Linked DNA regions of Actinocorallia herbida. The protein of the gene in region 2 interacts with the protein of the main gene of each other region in a pairwise test. Links are inferred from orthologs where the notes say so. Each region holds a gene or a part of one and is shown on either strand. Other genes may lie near its edges.

What was found.
Region 1: the proteins of ndk (region 2) and EDD29_RS05250 interact in binary tests that used the Escherichia coli proteins (3 or more experiments, as listed by UniProt). The link is inferred for Actinocorallia herbida from one-to-one orthologs.
Region 3: the proteins of ndk (region 2) and EDD29_RS44680 interact in binary tests that used the Escherichia coli proteins (3 or more experiments, as listed by UniProt). The link is inferred for Actinocorallia herbida from one-to-one orthologs.

Annotation. Positions count from the first base shown.
Region 1 is NZ_RJKE01000001.1:1,083,429-1,086,332, reverse strand. The notes cover bases 50-2,804. They hold EDD29_RS05250 (uracil-DNA glycosylase), read right to left. Parts: upstream 1,880-2,804; coding sequence 1,220-1,879; downstream 50-1,219. Other genes in these bases: EDD29_RS05240 (transglutaminase-like domain-containing protein), read right to left, coding at 2,719-2,804; modA (molybdate ABC transporter substrate-binding protein), read left to right, coding at 1,978-2,700; EDD29_RS05255 (serine/threonine-protein kinase), read left to right, coding at 50-1,230. Outside these bases: more of EDD29_RS05255, read left to right, coding at 1-49; more of EDD29_RS05240, read right to left, coding at 2,805-2,904. UniProt on the Escherichia coli protein: Excises uracil residues from the DNA which can arise as a result of misincorporation of dUMP residues by DNA polymerase or due to deamination of cytosine.
Region 2 is NZ_RJKE01000001.1:7,729,978-7,732,967, forward strand. The notes cover bases 132-2,972. They hold ndk (nucleoside-diphosphate kinase), read right to left. Parts: upstream 1,837-2,972; coding sequence 1,426-1,836; downstream 132-1,425. Other genes in these bases: mreC (rod shape-determining protein MreC), read right to left, coding at 132-135; EDD29_RS35190 (rod shape-determining protein), read right to left, coding at 135-1,172; EDD29_RS35200 (hypothetical protein), read right to left, coding at 1,863-2,972. Outside these bases: more of mreC, read right to left, coding at 1-131; more of EDD29_RS35200, read right to left, coding at 2,973-2,990. UniProt on the Escherichia coli protein: Major role in the synthesis of nucleoside triphosphates other than ATP. The ATP gamma phosphate is transferred to the NDP beta phosphate via a ping-pong mechanism, using a phosphorylated active-site intermediate.
Region 3 is NZ_RJKE01000001.1:9,775,272-9,778,401, forward strand. What follows is about bases 98-3,078. They hold EDD29_RS44680 (5-formyltetrahydrofolate cyclo-ligase), read right to left. Parts: upstream 1,901-3,078; coding sequence 1,295-1,900; downstream 98-1,294. Other genes in these bases: EDD29_RS44670 (potassium/proton antiporter), read right to left, coding at 98-240; EDD29_RS44675 (NAD(P)-dependent oxidoreductase), read right to left, coding at 301-1,284; galU (UTP--glucose-1-phosphate uridylyltransferase GalU), read left to right, coding at 1,935-2,840; glp (molybdotransferase-like divisome protein Glp), read left to right, coding at 2,872-3,078. Also shown: more of EDD29_RS44670, read right to left, coding at 1-97; more of glp, read left to right, coding at 3,079-3,130. UniProt on the Escherichia coli protein: Involved in the removal of 5-formyltetrahydrofolate.

The DNA.
Region 1 (2,904 bases), 6.6 Mb from region 2 along the record:
ACCGCGACGGCCCTCGCGGCGATCCACGACGCGGGGCTGGTCCACCGCGACCTCAAGCCCTCCAACGTGCTGCTGTCGGCGTTCGGGCCCCGCGTCATCGACTTCGGCATCGCCCGCGCGCTGGACTCCGGCGGAGGCGTCACCCGGGCGGGGCAGCTCATCGGCACGCCGTCCTACATGGCGCCCGAGATCGTCAAAGGCGGCGAGCCGTCGGCGGCGTCCGACGTCTTCTCCTGGGGCTGCGTCATCGCGTTCGCCGGCACCGGCCGCGGCCCGTTCGAGGGCGGCACCATGCCGGAGATCCTCTACCGGATCGCGCACGACCCTCCCCGGCTCACCGGCCTGGACCGCGCCCTGCTGCCGTTGGTCTCCCGGGCCCTGGACAAGGATCCGCGCCGCCGCCCGACGACCGCGGACCTGCTGGCGGCGTTCACCGGCGTGCCCGATTCCTCCGCCAACACGATCGCCTCCATCGAGGCGATCCCCGCGCCCGCCCCCGAGGCTCCCGCGCCGCCGCGCGGCACCGCCCCGGCCAAGCGCGGCGTCGACGGATCGCCCTTCGTCGCGGTCGTCCCGGAGGAGGGCGACGCGCCCCTGATCGGGCCGCTCCCGGCGTCCCCCTCGACTCCTCCCGCGCCGACGGTGTCCCCCGCCCGCGCGAAGGACGACGAGCCGACCGGACCCGGGGCCGCCGACCCCGTCCGCCCCGATCCCGTGGCCGCCTCCGCCGAGTCCGAGGTCTCCCTCGGCGGGACGGTCCAGGCCCGGATCGGGCTGCGCACCGGGATGGTCGTCGGGGTGGTCGCCGGGCTCCTGATCGTCCCCCTGCTCGCCGTGCTGCTGTGGGCGCTCACCGACGGCGCGGACGCCGACGGCGGAACCACCGCGCCCCAGGCGAAGAGCCCGCTGTCGGTGCCCGAGGGCTTCCTGGGCACCTGGCAGGGGCGGGTCGTGCGGGCCGGGGACAAGGGCGCCGGGCAGAAGCTGACGATCACGCTCACCGGTGGAGGGCTCGGCGACAAGGTGGGCACCAGCGAGCACGCCGGGCCCGCCTGCACCAAGGACCTCACCCTCACCGAGGCCGACGCCGTGCAGATCCTCGTCCTGGAGAGCGGGAGCGGAGCCGGCTGCGCGGGCGCGGTTCCGGTCACCCTGTCGCTCACCGGATCCGAACTGGTCTACGGCCTCAACGACGGCGCGGCCACCGCGGTGGGCACGCTCACCAGGTGATCTCCGGCTGGCCGGAGTCGGCGAGCGCCTTGTTGGCCTTGCTGAACGGCTGGGTGCCGAAGAAGGTGCGGGCGCTGAGCGGGCTCGGGTGGGCGGACTCGTGCACGAAGTGCTGCGGGTTCGTCACCAGGGCGGCCTTCTTGCGGGCGTAGGCGCCCCACAGGATGAACACGACGCGCTCGGACTTGGCGTTCAGGGCGCGGATCGCGGCGTCGGTGAACTCCTCCCAGCCCTTCTTGGCGTGCGAGCCCGCCTCGCTCGCCCGGACCGTCAGAACCGCGTTGAGCAGCAGGACGCCCTGGTCGGCCCAGCGGGTGAGATCGCCGCTCGCGGCCGGCGCGACGCCGAGGTCGGTGGCCAGCTCCTTGTAGATGTTGCGCAGCGACGGGGGCAGCTTCACGCCTTCGCGGACGCTGAAGCTGAGCCCGTGCGCCTGGCCTGGGCCGTGGTAGGGGTCCTGGCCGAGGATGAGCACCCGCGCGTCGGCGAGCGTGGTGTGCCGGAAGGCGTTGAGGAGGTCTTCGCGCGGCGGGTAGACGGTGCCCGCGGTGTACTCGCCCTCGACGAAGGAGCCCAGGGCGGCGGTGGCGAGGGGATCGAGGTCCATGGCGTCGCGCCAGTCCCCCGGAAGCTGCTCGATCAAGTCCATGCGCCGACCCTAGCCACCCCCACCGACAGAACGCGGCCTTACGGCGTATCTGGGGCTACCGGACGCCGGGCGCACTTGATCCCGTTATCGTCATGCCCATGCGTGCCCTGGTGATCGCCCTCGTGCTGCTCGCGTCCACCGGGTGCGCCGCAGGTTCCGACGGCCCGGTGACCCTGCGGATGCTCGCGGGCTCCTCGATGACCGAGGTCCTGTCCGACCTCACCGCCGTCTATCACCAGCATGTCCCGCATGTCCGCTTCCGACTTGAATTCCGCGGCGCCCAGGAACTGCCCGACGAGGTCGACCGGGCCGACGTCGTCGCGGCGGGCGACGTCGGCGCGCTGGACGACATCCGCGACGACCTCGGCACCCCGTACGTCGTCGCCGCGGACTCCCTGACCATCGCGGTCGCCCCCGGCAACCCGCTCGGCCTCACCGGTGTCCGGTCACTGGAGCGCAAGAAGCTGCGGATCGTGCTCGGCACCTCGGTGGGGCCGCTCGGCCGCTACTCCCAGCAGGTCCTCACCAAGGCCGGGGTGCCCCTGGCGCTGAAGTCCGAGGAGGTCGACTCCCGGGACGTGCTCGACCTCGTCAGGTCGGGCCGGGCCGACGCGGGGCTGGTCTACCTCACCGACATGAAGACCGCCGGGGCGGCGGCGAGCAGCGTCGCCATCCCGGCGGTCTTCAACGTCAAGGCCGAGTTCCCCGTCGCTCCCGTCGCCGAGTCCGACCACCTGCCGGAGGCCACGGCCTTCGTCGAGTGGCTCGCCGGCGACGAGGCGCGGGCGCTGTTCCACAAGTACGGCTTCCAGGCCCCGTAAAGCCCGGTGGGCCGATCGTCAGTCGAGGTCGGAAGGCAGGCCGCCCGTGGCCAGCGAAGGGCAGTCCTCGGCTTCCTGGAGCGCCCTCAGCACCGTGGGGTGCGGCTGCGCGTAGACCTCGGGGTAGGTCTTCTCCCCCGCGGCCTCGTCGGGCCGGTAGGCGAGGATGTCCTCCTCCGCCGAGAACCACGTGCGCAGGCCGGG
Region 2 (2,990 bases):
GAAGACAGCGGCACCGACCCCGCGCAGCACGTTCAGCGGGGAGTTCTCCCCGCCCCGGAAGTCGAGGGTGATGAGCACCAGCGACGCGACGAGCAGGACGCCCAGCACGAGCCGGTTCTTGCCGGTGTCACGCATCAGCGCCGCGGCTCGGGCACCAGGACCTGGCGCAGCGACTCGAAGTCCTCGATGCACTTGCCGGTGCCGAGCACGACGGAGTCGAGCGGGTTGTCGACGAGATGGATCGGCATGCCCGTCTCCTCCCGGACGCGTTCGTCCAGGTGCTTGAGGAGGGCGCCGCCGCCCGTCAGGGCGATGCCCCGGTCCATGATGTCCCCGGAGAGCTCCGGCGGGCACTTGTCGAGGGTGGTCTTCACCGCGTCGACGATGGCGTTGACGGGCTCCTCGATCGCGCGCCTGACCTCCTCGGAGGAGATGACGACGGTCTTGGGCAGCCCCGACACCAGGTCGCGGCCCCGGATCTCGTAGTTGGGCTCGTCCTCGCCGCCGGTCGGGAACGCGCTGCCGATCGCGATCTTGATCTCCTCGGCGCTGCGCTCGCCGAGCATCAGCGAGTACTCCTTCTTGGCGAAGGTGATGACGGCCTGGTCGAGCTCGTCGCCGCCGACCCGCACGGACTGGCTGGTGACGATGCCGCCGAGGGAGATGATGGCCACCTCCGTCGTGCCGCCGCCGATGTCCACGACCATGTTGCCGGTCGGCTCGTAGACGGGCAGGCCCGCGCCGATCGCCGCGGCCATCGGCTCCTCGATGATGTAGACGCGGCGGGCGCCGGCCTGGTAGCCGGCCTCCTTGACCGCGCGCTGCTCCACCCCGGTGATGCCGGACGGGACCGCGACGACGATGCGGGGCTTGGCGAAGTGCCGGCGCTTGTGCACCTTCTGGATGAAGTACCGCAGCATCCGCTCGGTCACGTCGAAGTCGGCGATCACGCCGTCCTTGAGCGGGCGGACCGCGACGATGTTGCCGGGAGTGCGGCCGATCATCCGTTTCGCCTCGATCCCGACCGCGACGATCTTGCCCGTGTGGGTGTTGATGGCCACCACGGACGGCTCGTTGAGCACGATCCCGCGGCCACGCAGATAGACGAGCGTGTTGGCGGTACCGAGGTCGACCGCCATATCACGGCCTAGGAACGACAGCTTGTTACCCATGGAGAAAAGGGGGCCCTTCCTACTGGCAGTGGCACCAGAGATGACGGTCGGAGCGGCGAGTTCATCGTAACGCGACCGCAACGACCGCGGCAGTCACCGGGCCGCGGACGCCATCGGAAATTCCGCGCGTGATTCGACTATTGCACAGCGAAACGGAACCACACGACCGGAAACGCGAACGCACCGCGCGCCGATCATACGGCGGACGGTGCGTTCGCGGGTGCGTATCGCGCGGCGGGAGTCCCGCCGCGGCTCATCCCAGCTCGGGGAAGAACAGCTTGACCTCGCGCGCGGCGGACTCGGGAGAGTCGGAACCGTGCACGATGTTCTCGCCGATCTCGAGGGCGAAGTCGCCGCGCAGGGTGCCGGGGGCCGCCTTGACGGGGTCGGTCGCACCGGCCAGGGCGCGGAACGCCTCGATGGCGCGGGGGCCCTCGGCGACCAGGGCGACGAGCGGGCCGCCGGTGATGAACTCGACGAGCTCGCCGAAGAACGGACGCTCGCGGTGCTCGCCGTAGTGGTCCTCGGCGACGTCGCGGGTCAGGGTGCGCAGCTCGAGCGCGACCAGCTTCAGGCCCTTGTTCTCGATGCGCGAGAGGACCTCGCCGACCAGGCCCTTGCGGACGCCGTCGGGCTTGACCAGGATCAGGGTGCGCTCGGACACGACTGTGTTCTCCAGTGTTGTTCAGATCAGGTGGGTAGGTGGGAAAGCCTATCGGTGTCCTGTGCGTCCCGGCGCCGGGCCGCGGCCTGCACGGCCGGGACCAGGCACGTCGCGGCCACGGCGAGGCCCAGGGCGGTCGCCGTCCAAGCGCGCTGGGCGGAGGCGAGGGAGTCCAGCGGGCCGTCTCCGGCGCCCGCGTGGCCGAGACCGGCGAGCTGGAGCGACCCGGCGATGAGGCTGCCGCTCAGCAGCGCGGGGAAGCACAGCGCGAGCCCGAATCCGAAGGCGCCGGGCGGGGCGTCGCGCAGCGAGGAGGCGAGGGCGAGCCCTGCGCCTCCGGCGAGCGAGACCAGCGCGGGGCCCAGCAGCGGGCCGCCGGACAGCGGGTCGTAGGCGAGCAGCAGGCCGGTCCCCCCGACCATCAGCGCGCAGCCCGCACCGACCGCGGTGCGCGCGCCCCGCGCGTCGAGGGGCACGGTCGACAGGGCGGCGGCGAGCGCGGCGAACGCGCCCGCGCCGAAGGGCCACAGCTCGGTCGCGCCGACGCCGCGGGCGGTGGCGGTGAGCCCCGCGAGCGGCGCGCTCACCGGCAGCACGAGCACCCCGACGAGCAGCAGGACCGGTCCGGGCGCGAGCGGTCCCGAGGCGTCGCGTCCGGCGGCCAGCGCCATGCCGGTGAGCGCGGCGAGGCCCAGCGCGGCGACGATCAGGTTGACGCCCGGGGCCCACGCCCGCTCGACGGCGAGCACCGCGAGGAACGCGAGGCCCGCCGCGGGCACGAGCGGCAGCGTCAGCTGGGCCCGTTCGGCGGCGGGCAGCGGGACCGGGGCGCGGACCCCGCGCAGGGCGAGCACGGGCAGCGCGGCGAGCAGCGCGGCGGCCGCGGCCCACGGGTGCCCGGTGAGCGGCTCGCGCCAGTCCTCGGGCCGGTCGGGGATCGCGCGGAGCACCGCGGGCATGGCCAGCAGCAGCCCGGCGACGAGGGTGCCGGAGAAGACCGCGGTCGGCAGCGGCGACCGCTGGCGCAGCGCGAGGGCGGCGGCCGCGGCGAGCGCGAGGCCCGCGCCGCAGCCCGCGAGGGCGCGGGCGGCGCCGAGCGCCCAGGTGCTGCCGGCCTGCCCGGCCAGCAGTCCGCCGAGCAGCAGCGCGGCGAG
Region 3 (3,130 bases), 2.0 Mb from region 2 along the record:
CCGCCAGTTGGTGGTGAGGCCGCCTTCGATGAGGATGATGACGAGGGCGGTGAGCCCGAGGGTCTGCGCGAGCTGGGCGTCGTCGAACTGGATGCCGATCGGCCCGGATTCGCCGAGGAGGAGCCCGAGGCCGAGGTAGGCGAGCAGACTCGGCAGACCGAGCCGGTACGACAGCCGGACCGCCACGATCGCCACAAGGACCATCACCGCGCCGAACGCGAGCCACTCGTCAAGCCCCACAGATCACCTCCGTCGGGCAATTATCCCGAACGGATCAGGAGGGATGAGACGTCGTGGCGTTCAGGGGGCGGCCGGGCGGCGGATGACGCGGGGGCCGAGGCCGTTCAGGACGTGCTGGACCGGCTCTCCTCGGACGAGCCGGGTGAGGTTGGCCACGACCTCGCCGATGATGGCGATCTGGGCCTGACCGCTGGCGCCCGCGGCGTGCGGGGACAGCAGGACGTTCTCCTGGGCGCGCAGCGGATCGCCGGCGGGCGGCGGCTCGGTCTCGAAGACGTCGAGGGCGGCGCCCCCGAGCGCGCCGGACTCCAGCGCGGCGAGCACCGCGGCGTCGGGGACGATGCCGCCGCGCGCGACGTTGACCAGCAGCGCGCCCGGTGGCAGCAGCGCGAGTTCGCGGGGGCCGAGGAGCCCGGCGGTCTCGGGGGCGAGCGGCAGCGCGACGACGAGGATGTCGCTGACGGCGAGGAGTTCTTCCAGCGGCAGGTAGGCGGCGACGGATTCCGGCTTGGGCGTGCGGCTCCAGTAGGAGACCCGGCAGCCCAGCGCGCTGAACAGCCGCGCGGCCTCGGCCCCGATGGCCCCTTGGCCGACGATCCCGACGCGCTGGGCGTGCAGTTCGCGGCCGCCGATCTCCAGCTGCGGCCAGCCGCCCTCGCGCATCCGCCGGTCGGCCCAGGCGAGCCTGCGGCAGAGCGCGAACGCCGCGCCGACGGCCCACTCGGCGACGGCCCGGGTGTTGGCGCCCGGCGTGTTGGCGACGGCGACGCCGGCCCGGGTCAGCGCGTCGAGGTCGCAGCTGTCGACGCCGACCTGCGGCATCTGCACGAACACCAGGCGCGGCGCGGCGGCGACCGCGGCGGCGTCCATGGCCAGCGCGCCGGTGAAGTCGCCGACGACGGCGTCGGCTTCGGCGAGCGCCTCGTGCAGGCCCGCGGTGTCACGGGTGCGCGGCACGACGAACTCGGCGTGCGCCCTCACCTCGGCGAACAGGGCGTCGATGAGCTCCACCGGCAGCGGCGGCAGCGCCGCGATCCTCCACATGGACCGCACCCTAGGGGACGGCGCCGACGTTTCCCGGCCCTGTCCCCAGCCTGTGGAAACCCGATGGCGTGGCGACCGCGCGGACCGGGACGTCGTGCGGCTCGGCGGGCACCTCTTCGAGGAACTCGGCGTCGTAGACGACCCCGACCGTCAGGATCGCGGGGCCGACGCGGGCCAGCGCCCGGTCGTAGAACCCCCCGCCGCGGCCGAGCCTCCTGCCGTGCCGGTCGACGGCGAGGGCCGGGACGAGGACGACGTCGGTGGCCTTGATCGCGTCGACGCCACGTACCGGCTCCGTGGGCTCCAGAAGGCCGTAGGGGCCCTCGCGCAGTGAATCCGGTCCTTCGTACGAGGCCCAGTCCAATTCCCCGTCAGGGCGGACGACAGGGAGGAGTACGTACGATCCACGCTTCCAGAGCGCGAACAGCAGGCTTCTCGTGCCCGGTTCGTTACCGACTGAGACATATGCTGCGATTGACGAAGCCATCTCCAGCTCGGGGACCGTGAGGAGGACGTCGCGTATCGCGGAGCTTGCCTGGTCTTGTTCGAGACTGGGTATGACACTCCTCGCATGACGTATATGGGTTCGCAACGAGGGCTTAACGTCTTCCTGCACCCGACACTCCCTTCAGTTGACTAGGGTTTTTCCTATGGCCGACATCTCACCCGTAACCAAGGCAGTGGTTCCCGCAGCAGGACTCGGCACCCGATTCTTGCCCGCGACCAAGGCGACGCCCAAGGAAATGCTGCCGATCGTGGACAAGCCCGCGATCCAGTACGTCGTCGAAGAGGCCGTGTCCGCAGGGCTCTCCGACGTCCTCATGATCACCGGTCGGTCGAAACGCTCCATCGAGGACCACTTCGACCGCGCGTACGAGCTGGAAGAGGCCCTCCGGCACAAGGGCGACACCGCGCGGCTCGCCTCCATCCAGGAGTCCGCCGAGCTGGCGCAGATCCACTACGTCCGCCAGGGCGAGCCCAAGGGCCTCGGCCACGCCGTGCACTGCGCCGCCCAGCATGTCGGCAACGAGCCCTTCGCGGTCCTGCTCGGCGACGACCTCATCGGCTCCAGCGACCCGCTGCTCAAGCGCATGATCGAGGTGCGCCAGCAGTACGGAGGCAGCGTCGTGGCCCTCATGGAGGTGCCCGCCGACCAGGTCTACAAGTTCGGCTGCGCCGCCATCTCCGCCAACGTCGAGGACGACGTCGTCGAGGTCACCGACCTGGTCGAGAAGCCCTCCGTCGAGGACGCCCCGAGCAACTGGATCGTCATCGGCCGCTACGTCCTGGACCCCGAGGTCTTCGACGTCCTGGCCAAGACCCCGCCCGGCCGCGGTGGTGAGATCCAGCTCACCGACGCACTGCGCACGCTCGCGACGATGCCCTCGGAGAACGGCGGCGGCGTCCGCGGCGTGCTGTTCCGCGGCAACCGCTTCGACACCGGCGACAAGCTCGACTACCTGCGCACGGTCGTGCAGTTCGCGGCCGAGCGGGAGGACCTCGGCGCCGACTTCCTGGGCTGGCTCCAGGAGTTCGTGGCCGACCGCTCTTCGTGAAAAGCGCCTCCGGCGTGAAATACATGGGGGCATGAGAAGCGTCTCCGACCACCTCGCCGCGATCGTCGCCCGGCTCACGCCCCTGCCCCCGCTGGAGCTTCCGCTGCTGGAGGCGGCCGGGACGGTGCTCGCCGAGGAAGTGTCCGCATCCGTGGACCTCCCCCCGTTCGACAACTCCGCGATGGACGGTTACGCCGTGTGCGCGTCCGACCTCGCCACGCTCCCCGTGACGCTACCCGTCGTCGCCGACATTCCCGCGGGAGACCTCGCGGCGACGGGTATCGGCCCGG